3 regions of the Pseudomonas sp. NPDC079086 genome follow, and region 2 is predicted to be linked to each of the others. Evidence: predicted binding sites of a transcription regulator. Region 2 holds the regulator's gene; each other region holds the start of a gene.
What was found. Region 2 encodes FliA, which starts transcription of late flagellar genes. Its sites were predicted from a motif close to CTAAAGTTTNNNNNNNNNNNGCCGNTAA; they were not measured.
Positions count from the first base shown of each region.

Region 1: motA (flagellar motor stator protein MotA) is a predicted target of FliA. The motif match lies at 4,627-4,654, and genes of this name have one in related genera.
Region 3: ACIGEK_RS03050 (methyl-accepting chemotaxis protein) is a predicted target of FliA. The motif match lies at 6,663-6,690, and genes of this name have one in related genera.

Region 1 covers NZ_JBITTY010000001.1:1,351,261-1,361,731, forward strand. Annotated here, with positions in the region: gene ACIGEK_RS06290 (molecular chaperone) at 1-1,084, opposite strand, end outside; gene asd (archaetidylserine decarboxylase) at 1,318-2,178, opposite strand; gene ACIGEK_RS06300 (rhodanese-like domain-containing protein) at 2,216-3,031, opposite strand; gene ACIGEK_RS06305 (HDOD domain-containing protein) at 3,076-4,590, opposite strand; gene motA (flagellar motor stator protein MotA) at 4,710-5,561, shown strand; gene motB (flagellar motor protein MotB) at 5,570-6,583, shown strand; gene rsgA (small ribosomal subunit biogenesis GTPase RsgA) at 6,633-7,664, opposite strand; gene ACIGEK_RS06325 (class I SAM-dependent methyltransferase) at 7,784-8,557, shown strand; gene orn (oligoribonuclease) at 8,598-9,140, shown strand; gene queG (tRNA epoxyqueuosine(34) reductase QueG) at 9,195-10,256, opposite strand; gene ACIGEK_RS06340 (NAD(P)H-hydrate dehydratase) at 10,317-10,471, shown strand, end outside.
Region 2 covers NZ_JBITTY010000002.1:962,553-973,023, forward strand. Annotated here, with positions in the region: gene ACIGEK_RS14215 (CheW domain-containing protein) at 1-254, opposite strand, end outside; gene ACIGEK_RS14220 (ParA family protein) at 342-1,130, opposite strand; gene motD (flagellar motor protein MotD) at 1,182-2,051, opposite strand; gene ACIGEK_RS14230 (flagellar motor protein) at 2,064-2,804, opposite strand; gene ACIGEK_RS14235 (chemotaxis response regulator protein-glutamate methylesterase) at 2,804-3,919, opposite strand; gene ACIGEK_RS14240 (chemotaxis protein CheA) at 3,963-6,167, opposite strand; gene ACIGEK_RS14245 (protein phosphatase CheZ) at 6,179-6,967, opposite strand; gene ACIGEK_RS14250 (chemotaxis response regulator CheY) at 6,987-7,361, opposite strand; gene fliA (RNA polymerase sigma factor FliA) at 7,459-8,205, opposite strand; gene fleN (flagellar synthesis regulator FleN) at 8,202-9,032, opposite strand; gene flhF (flagellar biosynthesis protein FlhF) at 9,110-10,411, opposite strand; gene flhA (flagellar biosynthesis protein FlhA) at 10,427-10,471, opposite strand, start outside.
Region 3 covers NZ_JBITTY010000001.1:616,831-627,301, forward strand. Annotated here, with positions in the region: gene ACIGEK_RS03020 (hypothetical protein) at 1-437, shown strand, start outside; gene ACIGEK_RS03025 (FAD-dependent oxidoreductase) at 437-2,578, shown strand; gene ACIGEK_RS03030 (DUF3047 domain-containing protein) at 2,578-3,291, shown strand; gene ACIGEK_RS03035 (fatty acid desaturase) at 3,307-4,377, opposite strand; gene ACIGEK_RS03040 (AraC family transcriptional regulator) at 4,477-5,490, shown strand; gene ACIGEK_RS03045 (FAD-dependent oxidoreductase) at 5,487-6,557, shown strand; gene ACIGEK_RS03050 (methyl-accepting chemotaxis protein) at 6,883-8,388, shown strand; gene ACIGEK_RS03055 (LysR family transcriptional regulator) at 8,385-9,326, opposite strand; gene ACIGEK_RS03060 (type 1 glutamine amidotransferase domain-containing protein) at 9,435-10,118, shown strand; gene ACIGEK_RS03065 (cupin domain-containing protein) at 10,204-10,471, shown strand, end outside.

The DNA of each region.
Region 1 (10,471 bases), on a different contig from region 2:
CCGGAAGCTGCAGTACTTCGTTGAACGGGCGTTTGCCGGCCAGGTAGAAATGCAGCGCGCTCATGCCGATGCACAGCGTCAATGCGCCCTGGCCCTGGCTGCGCTGGAAGGTGCGCTCGGCGATATCGCCCCAGGCAGCAGCCAGGTGCTGCAGCATGTCGTGACTGAAGCCTTCTGGCACTGTCAGGCGTGATTGTGCGAGGTTCTCGGCCGGCAGCAGCAGGTGTTCCTTGATGGCATCCACCAGCTGGCTGGGATCGATCCCTAGTGCTTTGTGCAGCTCGTTTGGTTGAAACAGCGAGATATAGCGGGGCGGGCCATCCAGCTGCGGCGCAATGGCGAACAGGCTGGAGGGCTCGTCCCCGGCCTGCAGGGTGGCCAGCGCGCTCCAGGGCTCGAGAACTTCGGCCAGGCGGGCGATAGCGCTCTGGCGCATCTGGTTGCAGCGCGCGCAACCGAGCAGCAGGGCAACCAGATAACTTTGTTCTGTGCTCAGACCTTGGGTGCGCAGGGCCTGGGTGTCACGAATCATGGTCTTGTGCAGGCCACGCGCCAGGGCCATCTGGTACAGCTGGTGTAGCTCTAGCCAGAGGCCTTCGGGAACCGGGCAGTACAGCTGGCTGGCGCGAATCAGCGGGCCGCACAGGCTGTGGGTGGCGCGTTGCAGGGCGACGGCAAGCAGTTGGTGGCGTTCGCGACCAGGCTGGGCGGCCAGGCGGGCGACGATCAGCTTGTAGCCGATTGCCAGGTGGTTCTGCAGGGCTTGGCAGAGGTTAGCAACCTTGCGCGGCCGCTCATCGAGGACGATGGCCTGGTTAAGGAAGTGTTTCTCCAGTTGTTTGCAGACGAAATAGATTTCCGGGCGGAGGATTTCCAGCAACTGCAGGCGATTTTCCGAGGGTGTCAGTAGCTGGTTGAGTTCGACGAGAGCCTGGTAAAGCTGGCGTGCGGTTTCACCGATATTGGCCTTGGGCAGGCCATCGACCCATTTTTTCAGATCACGAGGACTGGCTTCGCAGAATGACAGGCTTTGCTTATCCGGCGTGGTGACGCGCAGTAGCAAGTGAGAATTCTGTTTATCCATCTAAATCGGATACTCCACAGCACACGGGCAAGGCAGGTGAGTCTAGGAATTATGTTTCGACTCTAGCAGCATCTCGCGTGCCCCGCAGCCATGTCCTTGGCTGGGTTGCCAAGCTGGCGCGGCACACAAATCATCTGGAAGTCATTGTTGTGACTGGTTTTCGTGGTCAGGGGTTCCACCTGACCAGGCTTCCGGCGCCGTCTGCATGCGCTGACAGTGCCTGCGTTGGCGGGTTAGTCGCGTGGCGCGGCGAGGCGCTGGCCCATCTGTACCGGGCTGTTGGCAGTCAACTCTTCGGCCCACTGCACCTGTTCCGGGCCAAACAGTACGATGGCGGTGGAGCCCAACTTGAAGCGCCCGAGCTCTGCACCTTTCTCCAACACGATTGGCGCGCGTGCGGCTTCGTCGTAACTGAATGTTTTCAATGTGCGTTTTGGTGGCGTGACGAGGCCCGCCCAAACGGTCTCGATCGAGGCCACGATCATCGCGCCGACCAGCACCACGGCCATTGGGCCGCGCTCGGTGTCGAACAGGCAGACAACGCGCTCGTTGCGGGCAAACAGCTCAGGCACATTCTCCGCTGTGGTTTGATTGACCGAGAACAGCCGGCCTGGCACGTAGACCATTTCTTTCAGGGTGCCGGCCAGCGGCATGTGCACGCGGTGGTAGTCCTTGGGTGAGAGGTAGATGGTGGCGAAGTCGCCGCCCATAAAGGCCGCAGCGCGCTCAGTGTCGCCGCCCAGTAGCTCAATCACGCTGAAACTGTGGCCCTTGGCCTGGAATACCCGGCCTTGTTCGATTTTGCCTAGCTGGCTGACTGCGCCATCTGCTGGGCAGAGTATTGCGCCAGGGCTGCTGTCGAGCGGACGGGCACCGTCTTTCAGAGCACGGGTGAAAAAGTCATTGAAATGGGCGAAGGCGGTCAGATCTTCGACCTGCGCCTCGCTCATGTTGACCTGGTACTGCTTGGCGAACCAGCCGATCAGGCGGTTCTTGAACCACCCCGCTCGGCATTCGGCGGCGCAGCCGATCATGCGCGATAGCAGGTGGTGCGGCAGCAGGTACTGGCTGAGGATAAACAGGCGATCTTTCATTGATGTTCCTTAAAAGTGGCGGGCGGTCTGCGGGTACTTAGCGCTCGACCGGGGTGTCCGGGTGGTTGCCCCACTCGCCCCAAGAGCCGGCATAGGCTTTTACCCGTGGGTAGCCGAGAAGCTTGGCGACCAGGTAGGTAAAGCCGGAGCGGTGGTGGGTCTGGCAGTGGGTGATGATTTCTTTGTCGGCAGTAATGCCGAGACTGTTGAGTTGAGCTTGAATGTCGTGGCGAATACGCAGCGCGCGTGACGGATCCATGCCTGCGGTCCATTCGAAGTTGATGGCGCCGGGAATATGTCCGGCTTTTTTTGCCAAGGCTTTCTCGCCGCTGTATTCGCTTGGTGCGCGGGCATCCCAGATGGCCAGATCGGTAGCGCCCAAACGGCTTTGCAGGTATTCGCGAGTGGCGGTCGGTGCGGTGTGCAGCTGCAGTGCAGCAGCCTGTGTGCCAGCATCCGGCACTGTGGTGCTGAGCTCGCGCTCTTCTGCCAACCAGGCCGGCAGGCCGCCGTCCAGGTAGTGATAGTGCTGGTGGCCAATCACATCCAGCAGCCAGATAAAGCGTCCGGCCCAGCCGCCGCCTTCATCGTCATACACCACATAGACAGCATCGGGATTATGCCCCAGCTCGCCGAATAGTTGCTCAAGCTGCGCCTGCTCAGGCAGCAAACCGGGTGCTGGCGGCTGGCCCAGCTGGGTACGCTTGGGGTCGACAAAGTGTGCGCCTGGGATGTGGCCAGCGGCATAGTGCGCTTGGCTGGTCAGATCGACCAAAATCAGCTCGGGCGCATTTAGGCGGCTGGCCAGTTGGGCGGGTTCGATCAGCAAGGGCAACTCAGCGAAGGCGGTCATGCCGGGCCTCTTTTTACGGAAAGGATAGGATTGTAGCGGAAAGCCTAGCGGCCACGGGTGGCAAAGCTGGCTAGGGCGCGCTCAATGCATTGCACGGTTTTGCCAAAGCCTTGCACGCTGGCATCGCTCAGCGGGCGGCCGCCCTGGTCGGCGAAGATCAGCATAACCACACGGTTGTTGCTGGCAATTGAGCGAATCAGCAGGTGCTCGCTGGGGAACAGGCTTTTCAGCGAGCCGGGCAGCATGGCGGAATATTGCGCGATGTTGGCCGGGCTCAGTTTTAGTTGTGCGGGGGCGCTGAGTAGTCGGCGTAGCACCTGGCTTTGCTGTGGGTCAAGGCTGAGGCTGGCGGCGGCATTGTCCAGGCCACTCTGCTGCTGGGCGATCAGGCGTGTGTGGTTACGATCGGCCAGTAGGATCAGTACGCGTTGCATGCCGCAGGCCTGGGTTGCCTGATTGGCGCAGGCGGTGAGCTGCAGCACATTGGTAAACGCGCTGGGCTGGGCAAGCAGTTGCGCGCATTGCTGGCGCCACTCGCTGACGACCGCCGCCTTGGGCTGCTCGACTGTGGTTCGCAGGTGCCGCGCCTGCCACGGCCAGAGCAGCGCTTCGGCTGGGTGCCAGAGGTCGGTGCCGGGCATCTGCCGGGCACTGCTGACGGCGTTCTGATGCAGCAACTGCTGCACGTTATCGAGAGGCAGTTGCAAGAATAGGCCGGTCAGGCGCTGCCAACGCAGACTATGCGGGCTGTTCCAGGCGTAGTGCGCGGAAAGCGCCAGGCCGTTGGCCAGTAGAATGCTGTTGGCTGGTTGAGTCAGCCAACGGCGCAGGTTGCTGTCGGCATCAAGGATTTGTTGCTGTTGCAGTGGGTGTTCATTATCGCGGGCGATATGCAGGGCCTTGACCAGTAGGCGGCGGTCGCTGACCAGCAGTCTGTAACCCTGAATGATCCATTCCGGTAAATGCCACTGCTCGCTCAGGGCCAGGCACAGCTTCAGCAGCGGTACGCCCAGCAGCTCCTGTTCAACCTTGCTCGCCGCTTCGCCCTTAACCAGTACCCGCTGCTCCCAGACCTCGAATAATTCAGGATGGGCGGCGAGCAAGGTCCAGATCGGCGCGAGAAACAGCAGGCTGCCCCAGTGTACTTCCTGCCACAGCCGCGCCAGGCGGCCGGCAAACAGCCCATTAGCCTGGTGGCTGGCATGCTGGCTGATCAGCTGGATTTGTCGCAAAGCTATGGGTAGCTCTTGTTCAGGCAGAGCGGGCAAGGCATTGAGCAGGTCTTCGGTGCGTTTAATGCCGAGGCGGTTGATGGCTGCTTCAAGGCTTTCGGTTTGCTCGCTGAGCCCGCTGCTCTTGCGGTTGGCTTCACGCAATACGCTGAGTGCCAGGGCTGGGCAGCCCTGCATCAAATCCGCCAGTTCACGCATCGAGCGATTGCTATCTGCCAGGGCTCGGCGCAGCTTCAGCTGGCTGTCGCTGGAGGCAGGCAATAGCTGGCTGTCTAGCTGCTTGAGCCAGTCTGTGAGAGTGCGCGGGTAGTGGGCGGGCTTTGGCATGCGGGTTGAGACAAGCTGGCTTTTGACCTTAACTGGCTATAGTCTCGCGCAAAACTTCCGATAAATAGAAGGGTTGTTTTGCAAAGCCCCTTTCTACCCTCTCTGGCAAGTCTCTTTCTATGGCAAAAATCATCGGTATCATTGTTGTATTCGCCAGCGTTCTAGGGGGGTTTATCCTCTCTGGCGGCAAGTTTATGGCGTTGGTCCACCCCTTCGAAGTGATGATCATTGGTGGTGCAGCATTGGGGGCGTTTCTGCAGGCCAATCCCGGCAGCATGTTTATGCAGGTGTTCAAGAAGTCGCTGAGCATGTTCAGCTCGCGCTTCACTCACCACTACTACCTGGATGTGCTTAAGCTGCTTTACGAGATTCTCAACAAGAGCCGCCGCGAAGGCATGATGGCCATCGAGGCAGATGTTGAAGACCCCGCAGCCAGCCCGATATTCAGCAAGTACCCCGGTATCCTCAAAGATCAGCGGATGACATCTTTCATCTGCGATTACCTACGCATTATGTCGTCAGGCAACATGGCCCCGCACGAGCTCGAGGGGTTGTTCGACATGGAAATCACCAGCCTCAAAGAAGAACTCGAGCACCCGGCGCATGCTGTGGCGAAGATTGCCGACGGTATGCCAGCCATGGGGATCGTGGCGGCGGTACTGGGTATCGTGATCACCATGTCGATCCTCGCCGAGGCCGACAACGCGGAAATTGGCGAGAAGGTCGGCACTGCACTGGTAGGTACCTTCCTTGGGATTCTGGCGTCCTATGGCTTCTTTGGCCCGCTGGCCGGTTCGCTGGAGCATGACGCCAAGGAAGAGCTGAACGTTTATGAGGCAATCAAAGCCGGGTTGGTGGCCTCTGCCTCAGGTATGCCGCCGTCGCTGGCGGTCGAGTTTTCCCGCAAGGTGCTCTATCCAGCGCACCGTCCGAGTTTCAGCGAGCTTGAACAGGCTATGCGTGGGAGCTAAGGCATAGCATGGAAAACAACCAGCCGATTATCGTTAAACGGGTCAAAAAGGTTGCCGGCGGCCACCACGGTGGTGCCTGGAAAATTGCCTTTGCCGACTTTGCTACGGCGATGATGGCGTTTTTCATGGTCATGTGGCTGATGTCAGTGGCTACACCAGAGCAGAAAAAACTGATCTCCGGTTATTTCCAGGACCCTGTGGGCTTCTCGGAAAGCGCCAGCCCCTATGTGATCGACTTGGGCGGCACACCTACACCAGCTCCCGATCGCACCCTTAACCCTGAGCCGCAGGAAGAGCAGAGCCCGGCCGAGGATGCGCAGGCCGATGTCGATAAGCTGCAGGCCGAGTCGATAGCCGAAGAGGTCGAGCGCGAGCGGCTGGAGTTGTTGCTGCAGGAGTTGCAGAACAAGGTTGAGGAAAATCCTCAGTTGCAGAACTTCAAGGATCAGATCCTTTTCGAAATCACCCAGGATGGTTTGCGTATCCAGATCATGGATGCCGAGAACCGGCCGATGTTTGCTTCCGGCAGCGCGCGCTTACAGCCGTACTTCGAGGACATCCTGCTGGCCATGACCGACACCATCGCTGCAGTGCCAAACAAGATCAGCGTCAGTGGTCATACCGATGCCCAGCCCTTCGTCGGGCGTGGCGGCTATGGTAACTGGGAGCTTTCCGCTGATCGCGCAAATGCAGCGCGCCGTGTGTTAGTCGCGGGTGGCTATGATGACGAGCAGGTCGCGCGCGTGGTGGGTTATGCGTCGTCGGCCTTGTTTGATCGGGAGAATCCGCTTAATCCGGTTAATCGACGTATCGATATCGTGGTGCTGACGAAGAAGGCCCAGCGAGCCATTGAGGGCGCGCAGGGTGATGTCTCTGCGGACGGTGCGCCAACGACACCCGATGTAGCACCTGTTTCGCCAGATGCTGCAGTGCCCGGTGATCCGTTGCCTGATGGGCAGTTGCGCGAGCGTTTGAATATCTTCGAGGAAGGTGTGCTTCAGTTCGATCAGCCCGCTGAGTGAGCTACTGCCATTGGCACAAGGCCGCGACAATGTCGCGGCCTTGTGCATTTCAGTACTCGGCTTCTGGCAGGCTGGCCAGAATATGCCGATAACTGGCCATGCGTTGCGGGTGCAGGCGGCCGTCTTCCAGCGCCTTGAGTAGGGCGCAGCCTGGCTCGCGGTCGTGCTTGCAGTCGCGAAAGCGGCATTGGCCGATCAGGTCGTGAAGCTCGATAAAGCCGGCTTCGACATCATCACGGCTGACGTGCACCAGGCCGAACTCGCGAATCCCGGGGGAGTCGATCAGCTCGCCGCCGCCGGGAAAGTGGAACAGTCGCGCGGTGGTGGTGGTGTGGGTGCCTTTGCCGGTCAGCTCGGAGAGCGGCCCGACGCGGGTGTCGACTTCCGGTAGGAGGCTGTTGACCAGCGACGACTTGCCCACCCCGGACTGGCCGACAAACACGCTGACATGGCCATCGAGTTGCCGTTGCAGCTGTTGCATGCCGTCGCCGCCGTGGGCGGACACTTCCAGCAGCGGATAACCGAGCTCGCGGTAAACGCCGAGCATGCGATTGAGTGCCACGGCGTTCTGCTCATCCAGCAGGTCGGTCTTGTTCAGCAGCAGCAGTGGGCGGATGCCGGCGTGCTCGGCGGCGACCAGGTAGCGGTCGATAAGGTTGGCGTGAGGCTCGGGCAGGGGCGCGAAAACGATCACGATCAGATCGACGTTGGCTGCTACTGGCTTGAGCTGGCCGCGGGTGTCCGGGCGACACAGTTCGGTGCTGCGCGGCAGTTGCGCGACGATTACGCCAATGCCCTGGTTGCCGGCACGCCACACCACCTGGTCACCGGTGACCATGGTCGGCAGGTTGGCGCGCAAATGGCAACGGAATACCTGGCCGGCCAGTTCGCCATCCAGTGCTTCAACCTCAATCTGTACGCCGAAGTGGGCGATGACCAGGCCGGTCTGTTCTGGGCCGAGGTCACCGCCTTCAAGAATCTGTACAGCCTGTGACTCACGCTTGGCAGCGCGGGCGGCACGCTCGCCCTGGATTTTTTCGATACGCCAGTTTTGCCGGCGGTTGAGTTGGCGTTTGGCCATGGGTCTTCCGAGAGTTGAATTGCGCAATAAACGGTCGCGAGTCTAGCACGGGCTGCCTATTGAGCTGCTGGCGCGGCTAAACTGCGGTGCATCATCGGTCGGACGGTTCAGGAGTCTACATGCTGCGCGTTGTCCGCCAATATCCGGCGTTACTGGCCTTGTCTGCCCAGGTGGGCGCGACCGTGCTGGTCGGCCTGGCGCTGTATCTGACGGCCCAGCTGTCGCCATGGCGGCCGACCTGGCTAGCTGCAGGCCTGCTGCAAGGTTTGCTGGCTGCCACTCTGGCGCGTTACCTGTGGCTGTCGCGCTGGTGGTGCGGATTGAATCTACTGTTCGTCCCGGCGCTTTTGCTGGCCAGTGGTGCGCCGCTGCCTTCCTGGGTGTTTCTTGGCGGTTTTGTCCTGCTGTTGCTGCTCAATTGGAACAGCTTTGGCGAGCGAGTGCCGCTGTACCTAACGGGGGCCGGCGCTCGCCAGTATCTGCTCGGCGTACTGGGCGAGCAACCTGAGCACTTTCGCTTTATCGATCTGGGTTGCGGCCCGGCCGGCATGCTGCTGAGCCTAGCCCGGCAGTTCCCGCAGGCGCAGTTTGTCGGGGTGGAAACCGCACCGCTGTCTTTTCTCATCGCCTGGTTGCGCGCCTTGCCCCAGGGCAATTGTCAGATCCGTTATGAAAATCTCTGGCGCAGCGACCTGTCTGCGTTCGATGTGGTGTATTGCTTCCTGTCTCCGGCGCCGATGCCTGAACTGTGGGCCAAGGCCTGTGAGCAGATGCCGCTGGGCAGTCTGCTGATCAGCAACACCTTTGAGGTGCCTGGGCAGCCGGCGGATCAGCAGATCGAGCTGCATGACTGGCGCAAGTCACGGCTATTGTTGTGGCGCATGCGTGGCTGATTTATTCGCTAAACTGTCGGCCTTAGCCGAGGAGCGCAGCATGCAGAACCCGCAGAACCTGATCTGGATCGACCTGGAAATGACCGGTCTGGAACCCGAAACGGACGTCATCATCGAGATGGCCACCATCGTCACTGACAGCGACCTGAACATCCTCGCCGAAGGTCCGGTGATTGCCGTGCACCAGAGTGATGAGCTGCTCGCCGGCATGGATGAATGGAACACCCGTACCCACGGTGGCAGCGGTCTGACCCAGCGCGTACGTGAAAGTAAAATTGGCCCGGGCGAAGCGGAAGCCATGACCATTGCCTTCCTTGAACAGTGGGTGCCGAAGGGCAAGTCACCGATCTGCGGCAACAGCATCGGCCAGGACCGGCGCTTCCTCTACAAGTACATGCAGAACCTGGAGGCATACTTTCATTACCGCTACCTAGATGTCTCGACCCTGAAAATTCTCGCCGGTTTGTGGGCGCCGCAGGTCAAGGAATCGTTCCAGAAGCAGGGTACGCATCAGGCGCTGGATGATATCCGTGAGTCCATCGCTGAGCTGAAACACTACCGCCAGCACTTCCTCAAAGTCTGATGCATGAAAAAGCCCGCCAATGCGGGCTTTTTTCTGGGCACCGATATGTGTTTTCTAGAGGCCGTGACGTGCCAAGGCCCATTCAACATGCTCGCGCACCAGTTCGGAAGGGTGCTCGCGGCGCGCCTTGAGCGCTTCCATCACCGGGATACTGGAGGGCGCATTGCCTAGGCCCACCGCCAGGTTGCGCAGCCAGCGCTCGTAGCCGGCGCGGCGCAGCGGCGAGCCCTCGGTACGGCTAAGAAATTCGTCCTCGCTCCAGCCGAACAGCTCGGCCAGTTCAGTGTTGTCCAGGCTATGGCGCGGCTGGAAGTCGCTCTGCTCGGTGGGTTTGGCAAAGCGGTTCCACGGGCAGACCATCTGGCAGTCGTCGCAGCCGAACACCCGGTTGCCGATCGGTGCGCGCAGCTCTTCCGGAATTGAGCCCTTGAGCTCGATGGTCAGGTAGGAAATGCAGCGCCGCGCGTCCAGCACATAGGGGCCGACAAAGGCCGCGGTCGGGCAAATATCCATGCAGGCGGTGCAGCGGCCGCAGTGCTCGCTGGTGTGGGGTGGGTCGACCGGCAGTGGCAGGTCGACAAACAGCTCTCCGAGAAAGAAGTAGCTACCAGCCTTGCGGTTGAGCACCAGGGTGTTCTTGCCGATCCAGCCCAGCCCAGCCTGTTCGGCGATGGCCTTTTCCAGCACTGGTGCGCTGTCGACAAAGGCGCGATAGCCGAATGGGCCGATCTGCTGCTGAATGCGTTCGGCCAGTTGTTGCAGGCGTTTGCGGATTAGCTTGTGGTAGTCGCGGCCCAGGGCATAGCGCGACACGTAGGCTTTTTCCGGCTCACTCAGGCGCTTGACCATCTGTGTGTCGCCGGGCAGGTAGTCCATGCGCAGCGATACCACGCGCAGGGTGCCGGGCACCAGCTCGTCTGGGTGGGAGCGTTTACTGCCGTGAGCGGCCATGTAGTCCATCTCGCCCTGGTAGCCGGCATCCAGCCAGCGCTGCAAGTGCGCTTCGTGTTCACCCAGCTGCACATCGGTAATCCCGACCTGTTGAAAGCCCAGCTCGCGGCCCCAGTCTTTGATCGACTGGGCGAGGGCGGCAAGATCAAGATTGGCGCTGTTCATATGAAGACGGGTAACCGGAGCGGAGGTGGGTATAATTCTGCCAGACATCGGAGCCCACGCATGCCGCATTCGCCAGACAATCTTCCTCTGCCGCTGTACAGCGCCGCCCAGGTGCGCGAGCTGGATGCGCGGCTGATCGCTGCCGGCACTCCGGGTTTTGAGCTGATGAGCCGCGCCGCGCATGCCATCTGGCGTGCCTTGCGTAGGCGTTGGCC
Region 2 (10,471 bases):
ATTTTCGGCGCAGGCATCTCGATGGTAGGCAACACCAACGGCCGCGGCGCCAGCTCAATCACGGGCTTGACCGTCACAGCTTGTACCTGCGGCATGGTGCGGGCATCGCGCACCTGCTCTTCCAGCACCGCAGCCTCAAACTCATCCAGAGTGATGCTTTCGGCAAACTCGACCGCAGCCTCCTGCAGCAAGCCGTCCAAATAGGACTGCAAGGCCAGTTGCGAACGTGTAGCGGTGGCTAGGGGACGACTCATGAATACAACCCGCAATAACAATCTGTACAGACTATCGGCCGCGCTAGCGACAGACTTGAGCCTATATCTTCAGCATAGCCGTTCATCTCAAGCGACCTGTGCGGCAATCTGCTGCGACAACAGGTGTTTGAGCAACGCCCGGTAGGCGATTACCCCTCGGCTATTGTTGTCGAACGTTGACGGTGTAAGCCCCGCTCGGCTGGCATCACGCAAGCGTGTATCCACCGGAATATAGGCCGGCCACAGATGCTCAGGGTAAGTATTGCGCAACACCCGCAGTGTACCCATGGAGGCCTGGGTACGCCGGTCGAACAGGGTCGGTACGATGGTATAAGGCAACGCCTGCTGACGCGAACGGTTGATCATCGCCAGGGTATTGACCATGCGTTCCAGACCTTTGACGGCGAGAAACTCAGTCTGCACCGGAATCACCAGCTGCTGGCTGGCGGCCAGAGCGTTGACCATCAGCACGCCAAGCAAGGGCGGGCTGTCGATCACCGCATGGTCGAAATCTTGCCAGAGCTGCGCCAGACTCTTGGCAATCACCAGGCCCAGGCCGCTCTGTCCAGGCGACTGGCGCTCCAGCGTGGCCAGCGCAGTACTCGACGGCAACAGGGAGATGCGCTCATTGCTCGTAGGCAACAGCAATTGCTGCGGCAAGCCACGCGGCACGCTGCCCTTATGCTGAAACAGATCGAAACTGCTGTGCTCCAGGCTGTCCGGGTCGTGCCCGAAATAGCTGGTCATCGACCCATGGGGATCGAGATCGACGATCACCACACGCTTGCCAGCATCAGCCAACAGGCCTGCCAGAGCGATTGATGTGGTGGTCTTGCCGACTCCACCTTTTTGATTGGCTACTGCCCAGACTCTCATCGTTATCATCCTCCCGGTACAGCTACAGCCTGACCGAGAACGGGGCCACCCTTATGGGGCCGGCGACGGGGGATTGACGGCACCCGTTTGCGGGGCCGGCGCTGCCGGGGCTGGTGCAGGTTGCGTGCCAGCCCGCTGCAAGGCCGCATCGGGTTTGGCATTGGCGCTGCCGACACCACTCACACTACGGCGCACATCTAGATTGCGCGAGATTACCAACACCACCCGCCGATTACGCCCGCGCCCCTCGGCGGTGGTGTTATCCGCAACAGGCTGGAACTCACCATAACCGACTGCTGCAAGCCTACTGGGGTTGACCCCATCAATAGTCAGCATACGCACGATACTGGCAGCCCGCGCGGTAGAGAGCTCCCAGTTGGTCGGGAACTGGGCTGTTTGAATCGGTAGGTTGTCGGTAAAGCCTTCCACGTGAATTGGGTTTTCGTAAGGTGCCAGAATTTTGGCTACTTTTTCGATAATGTCGAAAGCCGCATTGTTGGGTATGGCGTCGCCGCTGGTAAACAGCAGGCTGGAGCTGAGTTCAATCTCAATCCACAACTCATTGCCACTGACCTTGAGCTGTTCGGACTGAATCAAGTCACCGAATGCCTCACGCACGCTGCTGGCAATGCTCTGCAGATCATCGGCGGATGACTGCGCACTTTCCTCATCCACCAGCGAACGATCCGGCTCAGTGGTGCGCGGCCGCTCCTCACCCACCGGAATCGGTTTGATGGCCCGATCAGGCTGATTGAACACCCCAGTCAGGCTGTCCGAAAGAATTTTGTACTTGCCTTCGTTAATCGAGGAAATCGAATACATGACCACAAAGAACGCGAACAGCAAGGTGATGAAGTCGGCATAGGACACCAGCCAACGTTCGTGGTTTTCATGTTCTTCTTGATGACGCCTGCGGGCCATTTGGTATCCCCATCAATCCATAAAGCCTTGCAGCTTCAATTCGATGGAGCGCGGGTTTTCACCCTCTGCAATCGACAAGATACCCTCGAGCAGCATCTCGCGGTAACGCGATTGGCGCTGAGCGATAGCCTTGAGTTTGTTGCCAATGGGCAGCAGCAGTAAATTGGCAAAACCCACGCCATAGATGGTCGCCACAAAAGCCACGGCAATCCCACTGCCAAGCATGCTCGGGTCGGCCAGGTTGCCCATCACGTGAATCAGCCCCATCACCGCACCGATAATGCCAATGGTCGGCGCGTAGCCACCCATGCTTTCAAACACCTTGGCAGCCTGAATATCGCGACCTTCCTGGGTGTACAGATCAACTTCAAGAATACTGCGAATGGCCTCAGGCTCTGCGCCATCGACTAACAGCTGCAAGCCTTTGCGGGCATAAGGGTCGGCTTCAACATCGGCCACTGCCTCAAGGCCAAGCAGGCCTTCCTTGCGCGCGGTCATACTCCAGCCAACCACCCGGTTGATGCCGCCGGCCAGGTCCACACGCGGCGGAAAAAAGATCCAACCAATGATTGCCAAAGCCCGCTTGAACACGTTCATCGGCGCCTGCAAAAACGCCGCACCCAGGGTGCCGCCAATCACAATCAGCGCAGCAGGCCCATTGAGTAGAGCTGCAGCATGGCCGCCTTCGAGGTAGTTGCCGCCAAGGATCGCGACAAATGCCAGGATGACCCCAATAAGGCTCAGTACATCCATTAAATGCAGGTCTCCGCCAAGTGCCTGCCGATATCATCCAGTGAGTAGATGGCGTCGGCCAGGTTGGCTTTGACGATGGCCATAGGCATGCCGTAGATCACGCAACTGGCTTCGTCTTGCGCCCACACCTGGCTGCCACCCTGTTTGAGCAAGCGCGCGCCTTCACGGCCGTCCGCGCCCATACCGGTCAGCACCACCGCCAGCACCTTGTCGCCATAGGACTTGGCCACCGAACCGAAGGTGATATCGACACAAGGCTTGTAGTTAAGGCGCTCATCACCAGGAAGGATTTTCACCACACCGCGTGCATCGACCATCATCTGCTTGCCGCCTGGCGCCAGCAGCGCTAGGCCGGGGCGCAACACATCACCGTCCTCGGCTTCCTTGACACTGATGCGGCACAACTTGTCGAGGCGCTCGGCAAAGGCCTTGGTGAAAGCAGCAGGCATATGCTGGATCAGCACAATTGGCGCAGGAAAATTAGCCGGTAACTGGGTCAGTACACGCTGTAGCGCCACCGGCCCACCGGTCGAGGTACCAATCGCAACCAACTTATAGGATTTACGCTTAGGCGCAGCACTGACAACAGCTGGCGCGGGAGCCGCAGCAGGGCGGGCCAAGGTGCTAGTGGTAGTTGCAGGACGTGCCGCAGGCTTGGTTGGCGAAGCAGATGTCGTGGCAGGCGCTGCCACAGGAGGCGGACTCAAACTACGACGGTTACTGCGCGCAATGGTATGAATTTTTTCGCAGAGCAGCTGTTTAACCCGCTCCGGGTTGCGCGAGATATCCTCGAAATTCTTCGGTAGGAAATCCACCGCTCCGGCTTCCAGCGCATCCAGCGTAACGCGAGCGCCCTCGTGGGTCAGCGAGGAAAACATCAACACCGGCGTCGGGCAGCGCTGCATGATGTTACGCACAGCCGTGATGCCATCCATCATCGGCATCTCGTAATCCATGGTGATCACATCGGGCTTGAGCGCCTGGGCCTGTTCGATGGCTTCACGGCCGTTAGTGGCGGTGCCGATTACCTGAATGTTTGGGTCGGCTGAAAGAATTTCCGACACGCGCCGACGAAAAAAACCGGAGTCATCAACCACCAACACCTTAACAGCCATAAACACTCCTAAGCGGCGCGACAGATAGCTGCGCCGCTAACAATCAGATACGCCGGGCATAACGTTTAAGCATGCTCGGCACGTCAAGAATCAGGGCAATACGTCCATCACCGGTAATGGTCGCGCCCGACATGCCTGGAGTGCCCTGCAGCATTTTGCCCAGCGGCTTGATCACCACTTCTTCCTGGCCGACCAGCTGATCGACCACAAAGCCGATACGTTGACTGCCAACGGTGAGAATCACCACATGCCCCTCGCCTTGCTCGACGTGGGCGGCACTGCCGATCAGCCAGCGCTTGAGGTAGAACAGCGGCAGGGCCTTGTCACGCACAATGACCACTTCCTGACCGTCGACCACATTGGTTCGCGACAGGTCGAGGTGGAAGATTTCGTTGACGTTGACCAGCGGGAAAGCAAACGCCTGATTGGCCAGCATCACCATCAGCGTCGGCATAATGGCCAGAGTCAGCGGCACCTTGATGACGATTTTCGAGCCCTGGCCCTTAACCGAAAACACGTTGACCGTGCCATTAAGCTGGGAAATCTTGGTTTTCACCACGTCCATGCCCACACCGCGACCGGAAACATCGGAAATCTCGGTTTTGGTCGAGAACCCCGGTGCGAAGATCAGGTTGTAGCACTCGAATTCGTTGAGACGGTCGGCGGCATCTTTATCCAGCAGACCTTTTTCTACAGCCTTGGCCCGCAGCTGATCGGCATCCATACCTTTGCCGTCATCGGAGATCGACAGCAGGATATGGTCGCCCTCCTGCTCGGCGGACAGGATCACCTTGCCGCCACGTGGCTTGCCTGAAGCTTCACGCTCTTCCGGGGTTTCAATACCGTGGTCGACCGCGTTGCGCACCAAGTGGACCAACGGATCGGCCAGCGCCTCGACCAGGTTCTTGTCGAGGTCGGTTTCTTCGCCGACCAGTTCCAGATTGATCTCTTTTTTCAAGTTGCGCGCTAGATCGCGGACCAAGCGTGGGAAGCGTCCGAAGACCTTTTTGATTGGCTGCATGCGGGTTTTCATTACTGCGGTCTGCAGATCAGCCGTTACCACATCCAGATTAGACACCGCCTTGGACATGGCCTCATCGCCACTGCTGGCGCCCAGACGCACCAGGCGGTTACGCACCAGCACTAGCTCACCGACCATGTTCATGATTTCATCCAGCCGCGCGGTATCAACCCGCACAGTGGTTTCCGCCTCGCTAGGCGGCGCAGCTTTCTCGGCTGCAGGCGCGGCTGCCGGAGCAGCAGGCGCCTTGGCCGGCTCCGTTTTAGCTGCAGGTTTTGCAGCTGGCTTGGCAGCGACCTTTGCAGGCTCCGCAGGCTTAGCTACTGGAGCTGCCGGAACTGCTGCAGGCTTGATCGCCTCAGGCTCAACAAACTTGCCTTTGCCATGCAGCTGATCAAGCAGTGCTTCGAACTCGTCGTCGGTGATATCACCGCTCGGGGGTGCTGCAGGCTCAGACTTGGCCGCTGGCGCGGCGGGTGCCGATACAGGTGGCGGAACAAACTGACCCTTACCATGCAACTGATCGAGCAGCGACTCGAATTCATCATCGGTGATTTCATCGCCAGACGCCGCTACTGGCTTGGCCGGAGCAGGTGCAGGTGCAACATCAGGGGCCACAAACTGGCCTTTGCCATGCAGCTGATCGAGCAATGACTCGAATTCATCATCAGTAATTTCATCACTGCTAGCAGCGCTCGGAACTTGCGCCGGAGATTCATCCAAGGCGCCCAGCAAATGCTCGAACTCACTGTCCGTGATATCGCCTGCGGTCTCAGCAACTTCAGGTTCAGGTTCAGGCTCAACGTGCGCTTCAGCCGACACAGTGTCTTCTGCGCCAGCCGGCTCAGCCAAACGGGCTAAGGCGGCCAGCAGCTCAGGGGTGGCGGGGGTTAGATCGGTACGCTCACGCACCTCGGTAAACATGCTGTTGACGGCATCCAGTGCTTCCAGCACCACATCCATCAACGCGGAGTCGACGCGCCGCTCACCCTTACGCAGGATGTCGAAGACGTTTTCTGCGATATGGCAGCATTCCACCAGCTCATTGAGCTGGAGAAAACCGGCACCACCTTTGACGGTATGAAACCCGCGAAAGATAGCGTTGAGCAGATTCATGTCATCCGGGCGACTTTCCAGCTCTACGAGCTGCTCGGACAGTAGTTCAAGAATCTCGCCGGCCTCTACCAGGAAGTCCTGGAGGATTTCTTCATCGGCGCCGAAGCTCATAAGACGTGCTCCTAAAATCCCAGGCTGGAAAGCAGGTCGTCGACATCATCCTGATTGGATGCGACGTCTTCACGCTTATCGGCATGAATCTGCGGACCTTCACCACGCGAAGGCTCTTTTTGTTTTTCTTGTTCGGCGCGGAGCAACTCGTGGTTGTGCTCAATGCCGGCAAATTGGTCCACCTGACTGGCCATCAGCACCAGTTTCAGCAGGTTGCTTTCCACTTCGGTAACCAGCTGCGTTACACGCTTGATCACCTGCCCTGTAAGGTCCTGGTAGTCCTGAGCCAGCAGAATGTCGTTGAGGTGCCCGGATATCTTGGCGCCATCACGCTCGCTACTAGCTAGAAACAGCTCAACACGCTTGGCCAACTCACGGAAGCCATCGGCGCTCATCTCGCGGCGCATAAAGCGCCCCCAATCAGCGCTCAGGCTATGTGCCTCACTACTGAGGTCATTAACCAATGGGGCACTCTGCTCAACCAGATCCATGGTGCGATTGGCCGCTTTTTCGGTCATCGTCACCACGTAATTCAGCCGTTCAGTGGCATCGGTTATTTGCGAAACCTCCGTGGCATGCGGCATATGGGGGTCGAGCTGGAAATTGACGATGGCGTTGTGCAGCTCACGCGTCAGCTTGCCGACTTCGTGATACAGACCACGGTCACGCGCCTTGTTGAGCTCATGTATCAGCTGTACCGCTTCACCAAAGTTGCCTTGTTCCAGGCTATCTACCAGTTGGCGAGCGTTGTGTTTCAGGGTCGACTCAAGGTCACCCTGAACGGAATCTTTATGTTCCATAGCACCCTCATGGCAGACATCAGCCGTTGACCCGCTCGAAGATTTTCTCGATCTTCTCTTTCAGCACTTGGGCGGTGAACGGTTTAACTACATAACCGTTAACCCCAGCCTGGGCTGCTTCGATGATCTGATCGCGCTTGGCTTCTGCAGTAACCATCAACACCGGTAGCGTTTTCAGGCGTTCATCTGCGCGAACCGCACGCAGCAGGTCGATACCCGTCATACCGGGCATGTTCCAGTCAGTCACCAGAAAATCGAAACTGCCGCTCTGGAGCATGGGCAGCGCGGTGACGCCATCATCGGCTTCCGCTGTGTTGGTGAACCCCAAGTCACGCAGGAGGTTCTTGATGATCCGTCGCATCGTTGAAAAGTCATCAACGATGAGGATTTTCATGTTCTTGTCCAAGTCGACCTCCGTACAGTCCCAAACGCACCCAGCAACCTGTATGCGCTTTTAATCGTGAAACCGGCCCAGCGTTAGCAAATGCAACTCAATGTGCGCGCCACTCGCCCAGACGAGCGCGTAAACGAGCGGCACACTGACTGTGTAGTTGGCTTACACGTGATTCGCTAACCCCCAACACCTCGCCGATCTCTTTAAGATTCAATTCTTCATCGTAATATAGCGCTAACACTAGACGCTCGCGCTCCGGCAGGTTGGCAATAGCATCTGCCAAGGCCGCCTGAAAGCGTTCATCTTCCAGATCACGAGAAGGTTCGAGGTGGTTGCTGCCAGCGTCTTCACCCAGCCCGCCGTGCTCGCCGTCCTGCAACAGGTCGTCGAAACTGAACAGGCGGCTGCCTAAAGTGTCGCCAAGAATGCCGTAGTAATCCTCGAGACTCAATTGGAGTTCGGCCGCAACCTCTTGATCTTTAGCGTCTCTGCCAGTTCTAGCCTCAATTTTTCTAATCGCATCACTGACCATGCGGCTATTGCGATGCACCGAGCGTGGCGCCCAGTCACCTTTGCGCACCTCATCGAGCATCGAACCACGAATGCGAATACCGGCGAATGTCTCGAAACTGGCGCCTTTGCTGGAGTCGTATTTTTTTGACGCTTCGAGCAGACCGATCATACCGGCCTGGATCAAGTCGTCGACCTGCACATTGGCCGGCAGACGGGCCAACAGGTGATAGGCAATGCGTTTGACTAGGGGCGCGTAGCGCTCGATCAACTGGTGCTGGGAGTCCTGCGCCTGCGCCTTGCTATACATACGAAGTCCAGAGGCTGCTGTCATATGGCCGTGTCCGCGATCGGTTGCTGCACCAGACGCTCAACGAAAAACTCCAAATGACCGCGCGGGTTAGCCGGTAACGGCCAGGCGTCGACTTTCTGGGCTATCGCCTTGAACGCCAGCGCGCACTTCGAGCGCGGGAAGGCTTCGTAGACCGCGCGCTGCTTCTGCACGGCCTTGCGTACTGACTCGTCGTAAGGCACTGCACCTACATACTGCAGGGCAACATCGAGAAAGCGATCAGTCACTTTAGTCAGCTTAGCAAAGAGGTTGCGACCTTCCTGCGGGCTGTGGGCCATATTGGCCAATACGCGAAAACGATTCATGCCGTGGTCGCGGTTGAGCAGCTTGATCAGCGCGTAGGCGTCGGTAATCGACGTGGGCTCATCGCACACCACCACCAACACTTCCTGGGCCGCGCGCACGAAGCTGACGACACCATCACCAATACCGGCGGCGGTGTCGATAATCAGCACATCGAGGTTGTCGCTGATATCACTGAAGGCCTGGATCAGCCCGGCATGCTGCATGGGCGATAGCTGCACCATGCTCTGAATGCCAGACGCTGCTGGCACGATACGAATGCCGCCAGGCCCCTGCAGCAACACATCACGCAGTTCACACTCGCCGCTGATGACGTCTTCCAGGGTGCGTTTAGCGCTTAGGCCAAGCAGCACATCGACGTTGGCCAAGCCCAAGTCGGCGTCCATCAGCATTACCCGGCGGCCGAGATCAGCCAGGGCCAACGCCAGGTTCACCGAGACGTTGGTCTTACCGACGCCACCTTTGCCGCCGGTCACCGCAATCACCTGTACGGGATGCATACCCATGTTTTCTAACACCTTGTCTAACTTCGACTGGAGCCACTTGGTCGGCTAAGCACGTTTCAATTCCAACAACCTGCCACTTAACTGACGCGTCGTGCAGGTTGCTGGTAAAGGCCGGCAAACATCTCCGCCATCGTATCCTCGCTTGGATCTTGGGTCGCCTGCAGCCCTACGGCTCGGCTCACCAACTGATGACTGCGGGGAATCTGCAAGTCATCGGGAATGCGTGGCCCATCAGTGAGATAGGCTACCGGTAGACGCTGGCTAATAGCCAGTCCTAAAACCTCACCCAGGCTGGTGGCTTCATCTGCTTTGGTCAGGATGCAACCAGACAAGCCGCAGCGCTTATAACTATGGTAGGCGGCTTTCAGCACTTGGCCCTGGCTGGTGGCGGCCATTACTAGATAATTTTTTGCGTTGACGCCACGGCTGGCCAGGGTTTCCAGCTGCATACGCAGGGCTGGGTCGTTGGCGGGCAGGCCGGCAGTATCGATCAGCACCACTCGCTTGCGCGCCAGCGGAGCCAGGGCCTGGGTCAGCGACTGACCCGGATCGACCAGGGTCACCGGGACATTGAGAATACGCCCCAGAGTCTTGAGTTGCTCCTGAGCACCAATGCGGTAGCTGTCCAGGCTGACCAGGGCAATATGCTGCGCGCCGTACTTGAGTACGTAACGCGCGGCCAGCTTGGCTAGAGTGGTGGTCTTACCCATGCCAGCTGGGCCCACCAGGGCGATCACACCACCCTCTTCCATCGGCTCCTGCTTCGGCGTCTTGATCGCATGAGCCAGGTGCGCCAGCAGCATGCGCCAGGCTTGGCGGGGCTCGGTTACGTTACTGACACGTTCGAGCAGCGCTTTCGATAATTCGGCCGACAATCCCATACGCTGCAGACGGCGCCACAGATTGGCTTGCTGCGGACGGCGGTTCTGCAGCTGCCCCCAGGCAATCGAACCCAACTGCACTTCAATCAGCTCGCGCAGGCCATGCAGCTCGAAACGCATCGCATCCAGGGCGCGCTGATCGGTTACCGCAGCAGGCGCAGCCTGAGATTTGCGCATGACGGCAGCCAGGCTGTCAGCAGGCAAGCTGTCGGCAGCGCCAAACAGCTGGCGGTCTTTGCCGGCATCAACCTGAGTACGGGTGGTCAGCTCGGCCTGGGCCGTGGCGATTTTTGCCTGGGTCTTGCGCAACTCGGCTTCCAGCGCCGGATTGGGCTGACGGGCTGGCGCGGCAGGCACCTGATAATCCAGCGCAGCGGTCAGTTCGACACCGCCGGCTACCCGGCGATTACCAATGATCGAGGCATCGGCACCCAGCTCATCACGCACCAACTTCATGGCGGTACGCATATCGGCGGCGAAAAAGCGTTTGACCTGCATGGCCTGTAACCTCGATTAGTTCTGCCCCACCGTCGCAACGATGGTGACCTGCTTGTTATC
Region 3 (10,471 bases), on a different contig from region 2:
CGCTCAGCGAGCATGCCCGCCAACAGCAGCTGGATAGCTGGTTTGCCGCGAACAACGTGCAGGTTCTGGCCACCAGCCATACCTGCTCAGCGGTGGCGTTGAACCTTGAGCACGGCGCGCTGATCAATAATGGCGCGGCCGGACTGCCAAATTTTGCTGGCGGCCGTTATGGCCTACTCAGCCGCATCGCCACGACGCCACATCCAGCGGCGCTGTATCGCAGCCAGCGTGATGGCCTACTTATCGAAGCCTTACCGCTGAACTACGACCACGATGCCTTTCTCGCCGACTTCGACCGCCAGTGGCCTGCCCACAGCCCGGCGGCGTTGTCCTATCGTTCCCGGGTACTCGGCCAGCTGAGCGACCGCCCCGAGCATGCCCTACTGGCCGGTTTCAGCCTGTGCCAAAGCCTGTGCGCCCTGGAGGCGCTGAACTGATGAATAGTCGCAAAATTGCCTTAATGGGCCTGATCCTCGCGCTGCTCGGCAGCTTCTTCGTCTTCGACATCGGCCAGTACCTCAATCTCGAGGCGCTGAAAGCGCAGCAAACCGCACTCAACGCCCAGGTCGCCGAGCAGCCCTGGCTGGCGGCGGGGCTGTTCTTTCTCGCCTATGTCGCGGTCACAGCGCTTTCCTTGCCCGGTGCGGCGCTGATGACCTTGCTTGGCGGGGCACTGTTCGGCTTGATCGAAGGCTTCGTGCTGATTTCCTTTGCTTCCACCCTTGGCGCAAGCCTGGCCATGCTCAGCAGCCGTTTTCTGCTGCGGGACTGGGTGCAGAGCCGCTTCGGCCAGCGCCTGACGAGCATCGATGCCGGGGTCGAGCGTGAAGGCGCGTTCTACCTGTTCGCCCTGCGGCTAGTGCCGCTGTTTCCGTTCTTCCTGATCAACCTGGCCATGGGCCTGACCCGCCTGCCGCTGCGCACCTACTGGTGGGTCAGCCAGCTCGGCATGCTGCCCGGCACTCTGGTGTATGTGAATGCAGGGCGTGAGCTGGGCCAGTTGGACTCCCTGGCCGGCATCCTCTCGCCGGGGCTGCTTGGCGCTTTCGTCCTGCTCGGGGTGTTCCCGCTGATTGCACGCAAGCTGCTCGGGCTGATCCAGGCACGCCGTGTGTATGCCGGCTGGCACAAACCCAAGACCTTCGACCGCAACCTGGTGGTGATTGGTGCCGGCGCCGGTGGGCTGGTCAGCGCCTATATCGCTGCGGCGGTGAAGGCCAAGGTCAGCCTGATCGAAAAACACCAGATGGGCGGCGACTGCCTCAACACCGGCTGCGTACCTTCCAAGGCGCTGCTGCGTTCGGCCAAGCTGGCCAATGAACTGAAGAAGGGCACAGCCCTGGGCTTTACCGGCGTGCAGGGCACGGTGGATTTCCCGGCGGTGATGCAACGCATCCAGCGGGTAATCGCCGACATCGAACCGCATGATTCGGTCGAGCGTTACAGCGGCCTGGGCGTCGAAGTGATTCAGGGCGAGGCGAAAATCCTTTCGCCCTGGAGCGTGGAGGTAAATGGCCAGACCCTGACCAGTCGCAACCTGGTTATAGCCGCCGGTGCGCGGCCGCTGGTGCCGAAGATTCCAGGCCTGGAGCAGGTGCAGAGCTACACCTCGGATACGGTCTGGAGCCTGCGTGAGCAGCCGCGCTGGCTGCTGGTGCTGGGCGGCGGGCCGATTGGTTGTGAGTTGGCCCAGGCCTTCCAGCGCCTCGGCAGCCAGGTGATTCAGGTGGAATTGGCCGAGCGTCTGCTGCCGCGCGAGGACGCCGATGCCAGCGAGCTGGTGCTGCAGAGCCTGCGCAGCGATGGCGTGGATGTACGCCTGCAGCACCGCGCCGAACGCTTCGAAGTGGTGGATGGTGAGCAGCGCATGGTCGCCCGCCGCCTGGACACCGGCGAGGAAGTGACGATTGCCTTCGACGGCCTGCTACTGGCCCTCGGCCGGGTGGCGAATGTCACCGGCTATGGCGCCGAGGAACTGGGCCTGACCCTGCGCTCCAACGGCACCCTGGAGACGGACGAATACCTGGCCACACGCTTCCCCAATATCTACGCGGTGGGCGATGTCACCGGGCCGTATCAGTTCACCCATGTCGCGGCGCATCAGGCCTGGTATGCAGCGGTAAATGCCCTGTTCAGCGGTTTCAAGCGCTTCAAGGTGGATTACCGGGTGATCCCCGCCTGCACCTTTACCGATCCAGAGGTCGCCCGTGTCGGGCTGAGCGAAGGCGAAGCCAAGGCGCAGAACATCGCCTATGAGGTGACCCGCTACGGCATCGACGATCTCGACCGGGCGATTGCCGACGAAGCCGCCCACGGCTTTGTCAAAGTGCTCAGCGTACCGGGCAAGGACCAGATTCTTGGCGTAACCATCGTTGGCGAGCACGCAGGCGAGCTGCTGGCTGAATACGTGCTGGCAATGAAGCACGGCCTGGGCCTGAACAAGATTCTCGGCACCATCCACACGTACCCGACCATGGCCGAGGCCAACAAGTACGCGGCTGGCGAGTGGAAACGCGCCCATGCACCGCAAGGGCTGCTGCGGTTAGTCGAACGCTTCCATACCTGGCGCAGAAGCTGATGCGCGGCTTCCTGCTAAGCCTGCTGCTCATCACACCGCTGGCCCAGGCGGAGAACCTGTTAACGCCTTGGACAGCAGGCCCACCCAGCGGTGAATGGTCGGCGCCGTGGAAGCTGGCGGACATTCCCAAGCTCAAGCCGTCGCAGCGCACGCTGGTCGAAGTGGATGGCAAATCTGTATTGCGCATCAAGGCCGATGCGGCCGCTGGCGGACTGCTGCATCCGCTCGATCTACCCGGCGATCAACCCTGGCAACTGAGCTGGCAATGGCGCACCGAACAGCGCCTGGATAAAGCCCGCTTCGCCACCCGCGAAGGCGACGACTACGCCGCACGGGTGTATGTGCTGCTGGATTACCCGCTGGACTCGCTGAGCTTCGTTACCCGGCAGAAGTTGCGTCTGGCGCGCACCTTCTTCGACCCCGATCTACCGGCGGCAACCCTCAGCTACGTCTGGGATAACCGCGAAGCCCCCGGCACCCATGCCCGCAGCGCCTATACCGAAACGGTGGAGATGCGCGTACTGCGCGGCCCGGAAGCAGCGCTGGGCGAGTGGCTGACCGAGTCCCGCGATCTTCGCGCCGACGCCACTGCCGCCTTTGGCAGCGCGCCACGCAAGATTCTCGGCGTGGTGTTTGCCGCCGACAGCGACAACACCGGCGAGTCGGCAGAAAGCTATTTCGCCGCGCCACTGTTGCAGCGCGGCACGCCTTAATACCTATTCACGACCTTAGGCGGTTTGCGTCTGCTGCACCGCCTGCTTGTCGGCCTGGCGCGTCCAGCGATTGGCCCGGACAAAGGTGCCGAAATCGTTGAAACGTACGCCATGCTCGCGCATCACCTTGTGCGCGAACGGCACGCTGAGCTGGCGGATATAGAAGGGCTCCTTGACCACGAAATGGTGGATCGCGTGGCTGCTGCCGAAGTTGAAGCAGAACGCCTGCAGCGGCCACAGCCACCAGGGGTTGAGCACCTGGGTTTGCTGGATCACGTTGCCCGCCTCGACATCGCCGTAGTAGTGCATGTTCGAGCTGACGAAGTGCAGGCAGAACGTGCGCAGTACGTTGGGGCCAACCAACACCACTACGGCGATATTCACCACTGCCATCACCTGCAAGGTGGTCGCAGACCAGGCTACAGGCGCACCGAGCGCGGCGGCCGTGAAATCGATCAGGTGGAAGCCAAGAAACACATACCAGGTGCCCCAATTGAGCAGACCCAGCGGCGCGTAGACCTTGAGTGTGCGGGTCAAAATCAATCGGCGGTGCTTGGGGTTCGTCGCCCGTAGCCAGCGAATAAACGAGCTCATCATGTTGTCGCCGACCATCAGCAGGCGGGCAAAGCCCCAGGGCTCGCCATTGGTGATGGCACGCTCTTCCGTATCCTGCTCGCTGCCGGACACCTTGTGATGATTAAGGTGTAGATGGCGGCGCACCCAAGGGTTGATCGTGCTCGGCCGCGCTAGCCAGACCAGCGCCATCATCAGGTTGTGCGGCTCGCGGCGCTTGCGAAAGTACATCGAGTGGATCAGGTCGTGCTCCAGCTCATGGGTCAGCGAGGCGAAGAAGGCATTCAGCAGCAAGCACGCCCACCAGGCCAGATAGCCGCCGATATACAGCGCCGCCGAAGCGATCATCCCAACCAGGGCGAAAGTCAGGATGCCCGCACCGAGGGCGTCCTGATGCTTAAGCAGGGGGAAGCGCTGGCGCAGTTCGACACCGTGGGCCATGACCTGTTGGCGGATCAGCGCGGCACGTTGTGCGTCATTTAATGCAGCAGTGCTTGCAGGGGAGTGGGGCATGCCTACATCCTCTTGTTGATGAGGCCACAACTGTGCCGCGAAGCCCGGGCCTGCGCCTGACCCTGAACGCCAACCTGTTGACCGGACCCGCCAATCTGCATGAATGCCGAACCCACAACCCTGGCCAGCTGGACCCGCGCCCTGCGTAAGCAGCTCGATACGCTGGGCCTCGACAGTGCCGCGTTGTGCCAGGCTGCGGGGCTGCAGCCGAGCCTGCTGGATGACCCCAACGCGCGCTGCCCACTGTCCATCACCACGCGCCTGTGGCAACTGGCGGTCGAGGCCAGCGGCGACCCGGCGCTGGGCCTGAAGACCTCGCAGTTCGTCAGCCCGACCACCTTTCACGCACTCGGTTACGCCCTGGTCGCCAGCAGCAGCCTGCGCGAGATGTTCGAGCGTATTGTGCGCTATCACCGGGTAGTCAGCGATGCACTGGAACTGGAGTTGCGCGAATGCGCCGACTGCTACGAATTCCGCTTCCGCGTACCGCCCGGCAGCCTGCCACCAGCCGCCGAGGCGCTGGATGCCTTTGCGGCGATCTATGTGCGCAGCTGCCGCAATCGCCTCGGTCGCGACTTCGCCCCACTGGCGGTGCATCTACAGCGTGCCGAACCGAAGGATGCGCAGCCCTGGCATGCAATCTTCCGCGCGCCACTGTTTTTTGCCGCACCTGAAAACCTGCTGCGCTTTCCCCGCACCGCCTTCGAGCAGCGCCTGGACGACGGCAACCCGGAACTGGCCGAACACAACGAGACGGTACTCAAGCGCACCCTCGAACAGCTGCAGCACGCCACCTGGACGCACAAAGTGCGCGCATGCCTGGAGGCCCAGCTACCGGATGGTGAACCGTCCGCCGAACGTATCGCGCAGACCCTACATATGAGCCTGCGCAGCCTGCAGCGTCATCTGGCCGATGAAGGCCTCAATTATGAAAGCCTGCTCGCCGACACCCGCCAGCGCCTGGCCCTACAGCACATGCGCGACCCGCGCTGCTCAATCAGCGAAATCGCCTACCTGCTCGGTTTCGCCGACACCAGCAGCTTCAGCCGGGCGTTCAAACGCTGGACCGGACAAGCGCCCAGCCATTACCGCGAAGGACTGAAACAGCCATGAAGCATTACGACCTGCTGTTGATCGGTGCCGGTCACGCCCACCTCGGCGTGCTGCGGCGCTGGGCGTTGGTCGAACGACCGCCTGGGCGGATCGCCCTGCTCACTGCCGGACCGGTGGCCTGGTATTCCGGCATGCTACCGGGGCTGCTGGCTGGACGGCATCGCCCGGAAGATTGCCAGGTCGAGCTGCAGGCACTGTGCCGCGCGGCTAAGGTCGAGTTGCTTATCAGTCCGGTGGAAAGCCTCTCTGCCGCCCAGCAGCAGGTGCAACTGGCTGACGGACAAACCCTCAACGCCAGCTGGCTGTCGCTGAATGTCGGCGCCCAGATTGCCACTCCCGAGCAACACGGGGATGCGATGCATCTGCTGGCGGTAAAACCCTTCGATAAGTTCCTGACTGGTTGGCAGCAATGGCAAGCCATGCCAGAGCCCATGGCGATTCTCGGTGGCGGCGCCGCAGGGGTCGAGCTGGCGCTGGCCTTGGCCGGAAAGGTGCCGCAGCTGGCGCTGTTCTGCGCCGGTCATCTGCTCGATGGTTTATCTGCTGGCGTGCGCCTGCGCGCCCTCGGCCATCTGCGCCAACGCGGCGTCTGGGTGCGTGAGGATTGCCCCATCAGCCGCATCGAGGCCGACTGCCTGTTCAGCGGCGACGAGCCAGTCTGGCGCGGCCAGCGGCTGTTGCTGGCCAGTGGAGCCAAGGCGTTTGCCTGGCCGGCCCACAGTGGCCTGGGCTGCGACGAGAACGGCTTTGTGTTGATTGCCCCGACTCTACAGAGCTACACCCATCCAACTATTTTCGCCGTGGGTGATTGCGCCAGCCTGCCCGGTGCACGCAAGAGCGGGGTGTACTCGGTACGCCAGGGTCCGGTGCTGGCGAATAATCTGAATGCTGCACTGCGCGGCCTGTCGCTCAAGCGCTACCGCCCACAACGACAGAGCCTGGCCCTACTCGCCACAGGCGACGGCGGGGCGTTGCTGGACTGGCATGGGCACAGCGCCGGCGGGCGACTCTTTGGGCGCTGGAAGGACTTTCTCGACAAGGGTTTTATCCAGCGTCATCGTCTTTAAGCACTGAACCACCTGCGACCAAAGTGCCATGGCCCTGAACCGCCATGGGTGCTCGAATCAACCTCCCACCAAAGGTTGGCCGCAGGGAGCGTCACCCGCTATGGTCTATAGAATTGCCAACAACGGCCGATTGCCTACCCAGGCATATCCAGCAGCACGCACTCCGGTTCCAGCAGGCATGGCCCGCCCACCCAACAGCGGCGCGCCACAGGCAGTTTCTGGTAGTGGTTTGACCAGAATAAAAATAATGAGGTTTGTCATGCGCTCTGCGTTTATTACCTATCCCAAGGCCTGCCTGCTGCATGCCATCGGACTGGCCGGGTTGATGGTGGCTTACCAGCAGATCCAGCTGCCTTGGTTTATCAGCATTCCGTCCTTTCTGCTGCTGGCCCTGTGGCCGTGGCTCGGGCCCTGGCAGCGCCAGCATGAAGAGCAGCCGGAGCACGTCAATCCGCAGCACGAGCCGTTCAGCACCCTGACCCAAAGCCTGTCACGGCACACCTGCCATAACGCCCTTGCCGCGGCCGAAGTGGCGCATGCCGCGCAACAGTTGGCCGGCAAACTGCAATCGCAGTTGAGCGCCACCGAGCAGATCAACCAGGCCGCCGAGGCGATCACTCATACCGAACAGGACAACGCCCAGCGCGCGGAACAGACCCTGCTGGCCGCGCAGAGCGTGCGCCAGAACAGCAGCAGCGGGCAGCAGGAACTGCGTGAGGCAATTGATGCCATGCAGCACCTGAGCGCGCAGACCGCCACCAGCCGCGAGCTGATCGACGGCCTCAGTAGCCGCACCGAACAGATTGAGAAAGTCACCCAGGTGATCCAGTCCATCGCCAGCCAGACCAACCTGCTAGCCCTCAATGCAGCCATCGAAGCAGCCCGCGCCGGCGACCTCGGCCGTGGTTTTGCCGTGGTTGCCGATGAGGTGCGCAACCTGGCCGGACGCACCAGCAGCGCCACCGAGGAAGTTACGCAAATTGTCAGTGATATCCGCCAGCAGAGCGCCGCCGTGGTTAGCCATATGCAACAACAGGCCGAACAACTGACCCTTGCCGCACAACAGGTCAAGCACACCGGCGAGCAGCTGCAGGGGATTGCCGAACTGGCAGTGGATGTGGAAAACCAGGTCAGTCAGATCGACAGCGGCACCCGACAGAACCATGAACGTCTGGCCGAGCTGTCAGTGGCGGTGGGTCAATTGCGCGGTGATGTGGGCGACAGTGAAGGGCAGACCCGTCAGCTCAGCAGCGCCGCCGAACGCCTGGTCGGGCAGGCGGAAAGCGTTAGTGAACAGCTCGCCGAAGTCGGCCTGGATGCCTACCACCAACACATCTATGACCTCGCTCGCAGCGCAGCGGCGCAGATTGCCGCGCAGTTCGAAGCAGACTTGCAGAGCGGCCGGGTAAGCATCAGCGATCTGTTCGACCGTCACTACCAGCCGATTGCCGGTAGCTTCCCAGCCAAGTACACGACCCGTTTCGATAGCTACGCCGATCAGATTCTGCCGGCCATTCAGGAGCCCCTGCTAAGCCAGCATGAAGGCTTGGTATTCGCCATCGCCTGCACCCCGGAAGGCTATGTGCCGACCCACAACAACGACTTCAATCATCCGCCCTGCGGTGATCGCACAGTGGACACCCTGAAGAGCCGCAGCAAGCGTCTGTTCAATGACCGCACCGGCATCCGCTGTGGCAGCCATCAGAAGCCCTTGCTGCTGCAAACCTATATGCGCGACACCGGCGAGCTGATGCATGACCTGTCCGTGCCGATCATGGTTCAGGGCCGCCATTGGGGTGGTTTACGCCTGGGCTACAAGCCAGAGCCTTAAGTTTGACCGGGGCTGGCCAGCGCCTGCTGTAACTCTTCCGCCACCTGCTGAATCTGCTGGCGCAGCCAACGCCGTAATCGATCGGTATCCGTGCGCTCATGCCAGATCTGCATGACCTCGACCCGCGGCAATGTCAGAGGCAGCGGGTGAATACGCAGATCGCTGTCATAGGCCACGGCCTCCTCGGCCACCGAACGCAAGCAGGTCAGCAGCAGATCAGTGCCACGTAACAAACGCGGTGGCGCGATGAAACTGGATAACCCGGCAGCCACTTTGCGCGCCTGACCACGCTCGGCGAGGGCACGGTCAACCAGGCCATTGAGGTCACCGGTGAGGGTGGTCAGCAGGTGTTCACAAGCGAGAAAGCCCTGCATATCAAGGCCCGCTTGTAGCTGCGGATTACTCTGCGAAGCCAGCACTACGAAATCTTCACTGAGCAGGCGCTGTTGCCGGAAGGTATCCGGCAGGTCGGCAAAGAAACCGGCAATGGCCAAGTCACAGGTGCCTTTCTCCAGCTCCTCGCGCGGCAGTAAACCGCGGGTGTTATGGGTGATCAGTTGCAGGCTCGGCGCCTGCTCACGCAAGCGAGGCAACAGACGCGGCAGCAGGATTTGCTCAACATAGTCCGTACTGTAGAGGTGAATGCGCTCTGCGCGGGCGAGGAAATCGCGGCCTTCGCAGCGCTCGTAGAAGCCCTCCATCTCACTGACCAGCCTCTGCACCAGCGGTGCCAGCTCATGCGCACGCGGCGTCGGCGTTAGCCCGCGCGGCGCACGCACAAACAAAGGGTCGGCGAATTCATGGCGCAACTTGTTCAGCTTGTGGCTCAGGGCCGGCTGGCTAAGCGCCATGCGCGCCGCCGCCAGCGAAGCGCTGCGCTCCTGATACACCACATGAAACACCAGCAGCAGGTTAAGGTCCTTGTTGGCGATATTCATAAATTGGATACCAGAAATAAAAACTTTTGAATTATCGAATCATAGTGGCGCTCCTATGCTGTACGCCACCCACGCTACACACGGGCATTTATCCCCATGGAGCACGCTATGAAGATTCTGCTGGTACTGACCTCCCACGACCAACTCGGCGATACCGGGCACAAGACCGGTTTCTGGCTGGAAGAGTTCGCCTCACCCTATTACGTGTTCAAGGATGCCGGTGCGCAGTTGACCCTCGCCTCGCCCAAGGGCGGCCAGCCACCGCTTGACCCGAAAAGTGATGATCCAGACGCGCAAACCCCAGCCACCAAGCGCTTCAAGGCCGACCCCGAAGCGCAACAGGTACTGGCTAACACCCTGCCGTTGAGTCAGGTAAAGGCCGATGATTTCGATGCGGTGTTCTACCCAGGCGGCCATGGCCCACTGTGGGATTTGGCCGAAGACCCCACCTCGATTGCCCTGATCGAACGCTTCCAAGTGCTGAACAAGCCTGTAGCCGCGGTTTGCCATGCACCCGGGATATTCCGCCACACCAAAGCAGCCAACGGCCTGCCACTGGTCAGCGGTAAGAAAGTCACCGGGTTCAGCAACAGTGAAGAAGCCGCGGTGCAACTGACCGAGGTGGTTCCCTTCCTGGTGCAGGACATGCTCATCGCCAACGGTGGCCATTACAGCAGCACCAACGACTGGCATAGCCATGTGGCGGTCGATGGCCTGCTGATTACCGGGCAAAATCCGGCCTCTTCGGATGCCACCGCCGAAGCGCTGATGAAGCTGCTGAAAAGCCACTAAGACTCGAGTGAACTGGCGTCCGGGTTGCGCGTAGCGTACATAGGGCAGCACACCACCTGAACGCCAGCCGGAGAGAATCTCGACCATGCAGCTCAACGCCGACTTCAGCCAACGGGCGCTGATCCGCCCGGATGACAGCCCCTGGGTGGCATCGCCAATGCAGGGTGTAGAACGGCGCATGCTCGATAGGATTGGCGAGGAGGTGGCGCGCGCAACCTCCATCGTGCGCTATGCACCGGGCTCTCACTTCAGCGCGCACCAGCACCCCGGGGGTGAAGAGTTTCTAGTGCTGGAAGGGGTGTTCTCCGATGAACGCGGTGATTACCCGGCCGGCACCTATGTGCGTAACCCGA